2 regions of the Streptomyces sp. NPDC001513 genome follow, and region 2 is predicted to be linked to the other one. Evidence: riboswitches for the same ligand, from Rfam matches in the RefSeq annotation. Region 2 holds a riboswitch; the other holds the start of a gene.
The links. Region 2 has a riboswitch for guanidine ahead of ACFYZ4_RS23700 (multidrug efflux SMR transporter). Riboswitches for the same ligand answer to the same signal wherever they lie in the genome.

Region 1: linked by a shared signal. The riboswitch ahead of ACFYZ4_RS32145 (Ohr family peroxiredoxin) and the one ahead of ACFYZ4_RS23700 (multidrug efflux SMR transporter) in region 2 are both predicted to bind guanidine.

Annotation. Positions count from the first base shown of each region.
Region 1 covers NZ_JBIAVU010000016.1:195,881-200,205, forward strand. Annotated here, with positions in the region: gene ACFYZ4_RS32125 (NAD(P)H-binding protein) at 1-403, opposite strand, end outside; gene ACFYZ4_RS32130 (nuclear transport factor 2 family protein) at 400-828, opposite strand; gene ACFYZ4_RS32135 (TetR/AcrR family transcriptional regulator) at 921-1,532, shown strand; gene ACFYZ4_RS32140 (hypothetical protein) at 1,597-2,046, opposite strand; gene ACFYZ4_RS32145 (Ohr family peroxiredoxin) at 2,033-2,485, opposite strand; guanidine-III (ykkC-III) riboswitch at 2,561-2,618, opposite strand; gene ACFYZ4_RS32150 (AraC family transcriptional regulator) at 2,677-3,699, opposite strand; gene ACFYZ4_RS32155 (type 1 glutamine amidotransferase domain-containing protein) at 3,883-4,325, shown strand, end outside.
Region 2 covers NZ_JBIAVU010000010.1:267,089-271,413, reverse strand. Annotated here, with positions in the region: gene ACFYZ4_RS23725 (HNH endonuclease) at 1-30, opposite strand, end outside; gene ACFYZ4_RS23720 (HNH endonuclease signature motif containing protein) at 27-674, opposite strand; gene bcp (thioredoxin-dependent thiol peroxidase) at 820-1,287, opposite strand; gene ACFYZ4_RS23710 (DUF3618 domain-containing protein) at 1,392-1,712, shown strand; gene ACFYZ4_RS23705 (co-chaperone GroES) at 1,756-2,097, shown strand; guanidine-III (ykkC-III) riboswitch at 2,161-2,230, shown strand; gene ACFYZ4_RS23700 (multidrug efflux SMR transporter) at 2,262-2,582, shown strand; gene ACFYZ4_RS23695 (transglycosylase domain-containing protein) at 2,611-4,325, opposite strand, start outside.

The DNA of each region.
Region 1 (4,325 bases), on a different contig from region 2:
TGAACCAGGAGGGCCGCAGGACCGCCCACTGCTCGAACAGGCCGGGCAGCGCCCGGTGCACCGCCCCCACCGCCGGGCCGCCCTCGGGGATGGCCGAGGAGCTGAGGAGGACGGCGCGGCGTACGCCGGCGGCGCGGGCCTCCCGGAGGAAGGGCAGCATGACCGCGGCCGGGTCCGGATCGCCGACGGGCGGGACGAGGTAGGCGCGGTCGACCCCGTCGAGGGCGTCGCCGAAGGTGGTGGCGTCGTACCAGTCGAAGCGGACCGGGTCCGCTCCCGGGAGCGGGGTGGCTCGACGGCCGGCCGCCCGGACCCGGTGGCCGGCGGCGATCAGCTGCGCGGCGGTCCGGCCGCCGGTGGTGCCGGTGGCACCGATGACCAGGGTGGTTCCGGTGGGGTTCATCGGGCGCCGCTCCCCGTGAAGTCCGTCCCGGCCGCCTGGACGGCGAGGGGGTTCCAGTAGTCGCGGTAGGAGGTGAACCGTCCGTCCCGGACGGTCACGACGGCGATGTACGTCATGTCGAAGGGGCTGTCCGTCGCGACGAGGCGGCCCACACCGCGCATCTCGACCACGATGGTCCCGGCCTCGGTGCTCTCGTGGATCCGTACGTCGGGGAAGTCGTGCAGGTCGATGTGGTCGGGGTAGTCGCGCATGTAGGCGGCGATGGCTTCCCGGCCGTCCAGCCGTGCGGGCCATCCCGGGGGAGCGAAGGGGAACTCCATCACGCCCTCGTCGGCCCAGAGGCCGACCCAGCCGGGAATGTCCTTGGCCAGGAGCAGGCGCAGGCCGTGGCGGTACAGATCCGCCGGTGCGGTGGTCGTGGGCATGGGGGTACTCCGTCCCGTACGATACGGACCAGCGGTCCGTTTCTTCGGTGAACGATACGGACCGCCGGTCCGCATTGCAACCGGAGGAATCGATGACCGAACAGCGCAGCCCCCGCAAGGACGCGGCCCGCAACCGGGCAGCCGTCTTCGCCGCCGCCGACGAGCTCTTCACCCACTGCCGGAGCCCCGAGGACGTGACGATGGCCGATATCGCGGCAGCGGCGGGCGTCGGCAAGGGAACGCTCTTCCGTGCCTTCGGCGACCGCACCGGGCTGATCGGCGCGCTGTACGAGGCACGGCTCGAACCGGTCAGGAGCGCCGTCGAGGACGGTCCGCCACCGCTGGGGCCCACCACCCCGCCGCGCCGGCGCGTGCCCGCCCTGCTGGACGCCGTCCTGTGCTTCAAGCTCGACAACCGCCACCTCGCGCTCGCCCTGGAGGGAACCGGCGCGGACAGCCCCTACCGGACGGCGCACTACGAGCGGTGGCACGCCCTGCTCCGGGACCTGCTGGAGCAGATCCCGGGCCCGGCCGACACCGGCTTCACCGCCCACGCCCTGCTCGCCGCCACCCGGGCCGACCTCGTCGCCTACCTGGTCGGAGACAAGGGGGTGCCGCGCGAGGAACTGCGCGCGCAGCTGGCGGAGTTCACTGCCGGGGTCCTCGACACCCGCACGCGACGGGACTCGTCCGACGCACCGTGACGCCGGCGCGCGGGGAGCCGACGCACCGTGACGCCGGCGGCCGGGCACGGCGCCCCTCGCGGAGTCACAGCCGCCAGTACGTACCCGTACGGGAGTCGACGTGCACCACGTGCCGGCCGACGCGCACCACGTGGTGGTCAGGGCCGGACCAGGAGCCGGTGACACCGTCGGCGCCGGGCAGCGGGGTCCAGACCTCCAGGAAGGTGCCGCCGTCCGGGTTGGTGCCCCACTCGACGAGGTCCGCACCCTCCCGCCGGAAGGTGCCGGTGTCCTCGCCGGGCTCGCCCGTGACGTGGTGGAAGCGCACCCGGGAGCCGTCGAAGGACGTCGTACCGGCGAAGCCCCGGCTGTCGGCGTAGTACGGCCCGGCCTGCAGCCACACCACTTCGTCGTCCTCGATCAGGGGCCCGCCGTCGCGGCTGATGCCGCGCCGCAGCCAGGCGCCGTACTCGGGCACCGGGATGCCGGGTCCGCCCGGGACGGGACCCGCCGGCACCGGCTCAGGCGCGGTCATCGGCGGCGGGGTCGTCCACGGCCAGCAGCGTCAGCGGTACGTTGCCGCGTACGGCCTGGGAGTAGGGGCAGACCGCGTCCGCGCGGTGCAGCAGCGGCTGGAGGTCCACCGCCCGCCACCCCGGCAGGCTGACGGTGAGGGCCACCGCGAGGCCGTAGCCCGCGGGCGTGTCCGTGGTGCCGAGCCGCACTTCGCAGGCCACGCGCGCGGCGGTGGCGTCCGCCCCGAACTCGGCGGCGACCTCCGCGAGCGCGGAGGTGAAGCAGGCGGCGAAACCGGCCGCGAACAGCTGCTCCGGGTTGGTGGTCCCGGGGACCTTCTTGCGCGGCGGGGCGAGGCGGACGTCCAGGCGCCCGTCGTCCGTGCGGACGGACCCGGTACGGCCTCCCGCGGCATGCGCGGTCGTCCGGTACAGGCTGCTGGTGAGTGGCACGGTCATGGCGTTCGGCCCATCCTGCTCGACGAGGACGCTGCCCGGGTGCGGACAGCGTAAGGCGCTGCTCGTGCAGCATCTCGCGCGTCGTCGTGCGTGACCGGGTACGGCGCATCTCGTCCGGGGCCTTGGAGCCGGCCGCCGGACAATCTAGCAACGGAGGCGTTCGGCCGGCGCCCCGCCCGCGGTGAGGTGCCTCACCCGCGGCCGGCCCCGTCACGATCCGGGGGCGCGGGCCGGCGCCGGACGCGGTACGCCCCGGGAGGCATGCCCTCCCACCGGGTGAAGGCGCGGACCAGGGCCGTCGCGCCGCTCAGGCCGACGAGAGGGGCGATCCGGTCCAGCGGCAGGGGCGTGGTCTCCAGCAGCCGCCTGGCCCGGCCGTGTCGGGCCGAGTCGAGGAGGGCGCGCCACGACGTGCCCTCGGCGTGCAGGGCCCGGCGCAGGGTCCGGACGCTCAGGCTGAGCTCCTTGGCGGGGCCCCCGGGGCCCGCGTCCTCGAGCGCGGCGTGTTCCAGCCACTGCCGCACGTGCTCGGCCACGGTCGGGGCCGCGGACAGCCGGTGCAGGAGCCGGTCGGCGTAGGCCCGGTGCAGGGAGTTGAGCGCCGGATCGTAGAGGGGGCGGCGCCGGTCGAGGTCCTCGTCGGCGACCGTGATCGCGGTCTCCGGGGAGTCGAAGGTGACGGGGCAGCCGAAGACGCGGGCGTAGGGCTCGGCCGAGCCCGCCCGGGGGTGGGCGAACGACACGGCCAGGGGCGCCCAGTCGTCGCCGGCGATCCAGCGGGCCGCCCGCACCATGATGCTGACGACCGCCTCCACCTGCTGGGGGTGCATGGTGGCCGGGGCGACGGTCGGCCGGTAGCGGATCCGGCCGACGCCCCCGCCGCGGTGCAGGGTCACCGTGCCCGCCTGGCTCACCAGCGGGTGGTAGCGCTCGGCCGCCCGCGCGGCGTCCGCGAGGCTGGCGCAGGTGAGGACGAGGTGACCCAGGATGTGCAGGCCTTCGGGCCGGATGCGGGCGCCCACGAGGAGCCCGGTGTGCGGGCCGGCATCCCCCGCGTCGAGCACCGTGTCCCAGAGCGCGCGCATCTCGCCGTACTCCAGCCGGTCCGTGGGCAGGGCCCAGGAACCGGACGACCCGCTTTCGCCCTCGGCCGTCGCGTTCAGGACGGCGAGGGCGTAACACGCGGTGACGGAGGGCGACTCGGTGGCGGACACGGCCGCCAGTCAATGCGGGCACACCATCCCCGTCAACACCGTCCGGGGGACGCCAGCGGCGGATGGGTCCGGAGAACGGGTCCGGGGAGCGGGTTCGGGGAGTCAAGGGATTGGCCGCCGGAGTCAATGACGGCGCCGCAAACCGCTCCTAAGGTCGGCCTTCGGACACCGAGGGAGTACACCGTGATCCTCTTCCTGCTTCCCGCAGGCGACTACGACCCCACCGAGGCGGCGGTGCCCTGGGCCGCGCTGCGGGACGCCGGCTTCGAGGTGCGGTTCGCCACCCCCGGCGGGAAGGTCGCGCTCGCCGACCCCCGGCTCACGGACCTCGGGTTCTCCTGGCTGTCGCCCTGGCTGATGACCCGCCGCGCCGAACTGGCCGCCTACCGGCGCCTCACCGAGGACCCCCACTTCCTCGCCCCCTCCTCGTACGCGCAGTCCGCGGAACACGCGGAGTCCGCAGCGTCCGCGGAAGCGGACCCGGCCGCCTTCACGGGCCTTTTCGTACCCGGCGGCCACGCCGCGGGCATGCGGACGCTGCTCGAGGACGCCACCGCCCAGCAGCTGTTCGCCCGGCTCTTCACCCGGGGGCTGCCGGTGGGAGCGGTCTGCCACGGCGTGCTGCT
Region 2 (4,325 bases):
CGGCCGGGTCCAGCGGACCCGGCCGCTCATCGGCGCCCCTTCGCCCGGCCACGATATGTGTCGGTCGTGGAGTGGCAGTTGGGGCAGAGGAAGCGCAGATTCTCCGCTCGGTTGTCGCGCCAGTCGCCGTTGATGTGGTCGACCTCGAGCTGGAGTGGGTTCCCCAGCCAGACGGCCTCCATGCCGCAAAGGGCGCACTGTTCCTCGCCGTCGCACTCCAGCAGTGCACGCCGCAGTCGGGAGCTGGGCACCCTCACGGCGGTCGCGGACCGATCCTCTCGGAGCACCTCCTCGGGGGCGCGCCGCCTCCGGTTCTCGCGCGTCCGCTCCGATCGCGGCGCAGGTGCGAAGTGGGAGGTGTCTATGGCGAAGGACTTCACCTTGCGGCTGATGTGCGTGTGGTGGCCGCCCACGACGTCGAGGCCGAGGTGTCGGAGCACATCGCACATGCTCTTTGAGGCGGTCACGGCCTCCGTCAAGACCTCCTTGGTCCACTTGACCCCCTCTCGTTCGAAGTGGGAGGCGTCCACTCCCAGCTGCCGCATGAGGTCGCGGACGTAGCGCCGCGAGCCGCCCTTCGGGTCCACCCCCAATTGCTCCAGCGCTTCCGACAACGTGCGCGATGTCCTCGCCGCTTCGCTGAGCCGTTCCTTCGTGTAGCGCCTTGTCGCCATTCCGGCCCCTTCCCGTGCGGCCGCGTGTGCGGCGCTCGTATGGAGTAACGGGCCGATGGGTGGCCGGTTACGGCCGGTTTCGGCGGATAAGCGGAGCGGCCCGCGCCGGATTCGGGGCGGGCCGCTGCGGCGGGGTGGGGGGTGGTCAGATGTTCAGGTCTTTGATGATCTTGGCTACGTGGCCCGTGGCCTTGACGTTGTAGAAGGCGTGCTCGATCTTGCCCTCCTCGTCGACGACCACCGTGGAGCGGATGACCCCGGTGACCGTCTTGCCGTACAGCTTCTTCTCGCCGTACGCGCCGTACGCCGTCAGGGTCTCCTTCTCCGGGTCGCCGACCAGGGTGACCTTCAGGTGCTCCTTCTCGCGGAACTTCGCGAGCTTCTCCGGCTTGTCCGGGGAGACGCCGATGACGTCGTAGCCGGCCGTCGCCAGGACGTCCAGATTGTCCGTGAAGTCGCAGGCCTGCTTGGTGCAGCCAGGGGTCAGGGCGGCCGGGTAGAAGTAGACGATCACCTTGCGGCCCTTGTGGTCGGCGAGCGAGACCTCGTTGCCGTCCGCGTCGGGCAGGGTGAAGGCGGGGGCGGTGTCGCCCGGCTGGAGTCGCTCGCTCATCTGGACAGTCTCCTCAAGAGGGGATCGGTACGTCTCGAGACTAAGCTGACAGACTGTTCACCGGGGACTACCCCCCACCGGACCACGACGACGGAGGCAGCGCGGTGCCCGAAGCCAGGACCCCCGCACAGATCGAGGCGGACATCGTCCGCCGCCGCGAGCAGCTCGCCGAGACGCTCGACGAGATCGGCGTGCGCGTGCACCCGAAGACGATCATCGGGGATGCGCGGGCCAAGGTCGTCTCGACCGTCGACCACACGGCCGGGCGCGCCTTCGCCGCGGTGAACCGTGTCGTGACGGATCTCCGGGACAGCCTGCGCCACGACGACGGGACTCCGCGTCCCGAGCGGATCGTGCCGGTCGCCCTGCTCGCGGTGGGTGTGGTCGGTGTGTTTGTCCTGTCGGCACGACGCAGGCGCGCGTGACCCTGAGCGGCACGGGGCGGGCGCGGACAGGTAGGTTCGGGGCGTGAGCGACAACACCACCCACGACAAGCTGCCCATCCGCATGCTGCACGACCGCGTGCTCGTGAAGTCCGACCTGCCGGAGGGCGAGCGGCGCTCGGGCGGCGGCATCCTGATTCCGGCGACGGCCGCGGTGGGCAAGCGGCTGGCCTGGGCCGAGGTGGTCGCGGTCGGGCAGAACGTACGGACGGTCGAGCCCGGGGACCGGGTCCTGTACGACCCCGAGGACCGTGCCGAGGTCGAGGTGCGGGGCGCGACGTACGTGCTGATGCGCGAGCGGGACCTGCACGCGGTGGCCGCGGAGCGGCTGGAGGGGTCGGAGGACTCCACCGGTCTGTACCTGTGAGCGTGCATCCGCTCCCCAGCTGAGCAGAGGAAGGGCTGGTGGCCTTGGTCACCGGCCCTTTTCGCTGCCTTTTGCTACGGTGGAGGAGAACCCGACGAGACGCGCCGTACCGGGTACGACAAGACGACGCACCCCGTATCGCTCATCGTCTCGGAGGTGCCGTCATGGCCTGGGTTCTTCTTCTTGTCGCCGGTGTGATCGAAGTCGGCTGGTCGATCGGCATGAAATTCACCGAGGGCTTCACCCGGCTCTGGCCCAGTGTGTTCACGGGCGCCGGGATCGTCGCCAGCATGGTGCTGCTGTCCTACGCCGCGAAGACCCTGCCCATCGGTACCGCGTACGGGGTGTGGGTGGGCATCGGCGCCGCCGGCGCGGCCGTGCTCGGCATGGCGGTGCTGGGCGAGCCCGTCACCGCCTCCCGGATCTTCTTCATCTGTCTGCTGCTGGTCGCCGTGGTGGGGCTGAAGGTGACCTCCGGTCACTGACCGCCCGAGCCGGCGGTCCGGCGGTCGGTCATTCCAGGAACGCCGACGGCGGAGGGCGCAGGCCTTCGGCCGGCCCGCCGTCGGCGCCCTGGGTGCCCGTCGTCGTCCCCTGGGTGCCCTGGGTGGTGCCGCCGTTGTCCTGGCCGCCCTGCGTCCGGCCGCCGTTGTCCTGGCCCCCGTTGTTCTGCCCGCCCTGGTTCTGGCCGCCGTTGTCCTGGCCGCCGTTGTTCTGTCCTCCCTGGTTCTGGCCGCCCTGCGTCCGGCCCCCGTTGTCCTGACCCCCTTGGTTCTGGCCGCCGTTGTCGCGGCCGCCCGTCGGCGGGCTCGGCCGTAGCGGAGGCGTGGGCGTGAGTTCGTCGTCCGGCGTCTCCAGCGGGGGGCTGGACTCGGGGGAGGGCGGTGGCGGGGGCTGCGCCGCGCCCGGCTGGAGTTCCAGATCGAAGTCGACGGGGTCGGTGCCCTCCAGCGCGGTCTTCGTGTACGCGGCCCAGATCCGGGCCGGGTAGCCGCCACCGCCGATCCGGGGCTCGCCCAGGGCCCCGTAGAGCGACTGGAGGGTGCCGGTGTCGGGGTCCTGGCCCATCATCGAGACGACCGTGACCAGGTTCGGGGTGTAGGCCGCGAACCAGGCCGAGCGGTCCAGTTCGCCCGTGCCGGTCTTGCCGGCGGCCGGGTGGCCGGCGGCGAGGGCCGCCGTACCGGTGCCGTTGTCCACGACGCTGACCAGCATGGACGTGGTGGTGTCGGCGGCCTCGCGGCTGATGGCCTGGGTGGGGGTGCGCTCGGGCAGGCCGATCGTGTCGCCGCCCTTGGTGATCTTCTCCAGGAAGGTGTACGGGGTGCGTCGGCCGTGGTCGGCGAGGGTCGCGTAGGCCTGGGTCATGTCCAGGACGCTGGCCTGCATCGTGCCGAGCGCCATGGCGGGGCCCGTGACGAAGTTCGGGGTGTCCTCGGGGATGCCGAGGTCGACGGCGGTCTTCTTGACCTTGCCGGTGCCGACATCGACCACCATCTGCGCGTACACGGCGTTGACGGAGAGGTCGGTGGCGGTGTTGACGGTGATGTTCCCGTACGAGATCTGGCCCTCGTTCTCGGGGCTGAAGCGGATCCGGCCGCCCACGACGGGGCGCCGGTTGTCGCCGTTGTAGATCGTGTTCGGGGTGATCCGGCGGCCGTCCTGGGTGCGGGAGCCGTTCTCGACGGCGGACGCGAAGACGAACGGCTTGAAGGTGGAGGCGACCTGGTAGTCGTGCCGGGTCGCGTTGTTGACGTACTGCTTGGTGTAGTCGACGCCGCCGTACATGGCGACGACCTTGCCGGTGGCCGGATCGATGGAGACCCCGCCGGCCCGCACCAGCCGGTCCGCCTTGCGCGTCTCCGGCTCGAGTTTGCTCATCATCTGGTCGTCGACGGCCTCGACGAAGGCGGTCTGGCGGCGCTTGTCGATGGTGGAGGTGATCCGGTAGCCGCCCTCGGCGAGGGTCTTGTCGTCGAGGATCTTGTTCTCGACGATGTAGTCCTTGATCGCTTCGACGAGGTAGCCGCGCTGGCCGGACAGGCCCGCGGCCGCGCGGACCTTGCCGGGCTCGGGGAACTGCGTCGTGGCGCGCTCGGTCTCGGACAGCCAGCCCTTCTTGACCATGCCGTCGAGTACGTAGTTCCAGCGGGCGAGCGCGCGGGGGCGGCTCTGGGGGTGGGCGACCACGTCGAAGGCGCTGGGGGAGTTGAGGAGGGTGGCGAGGT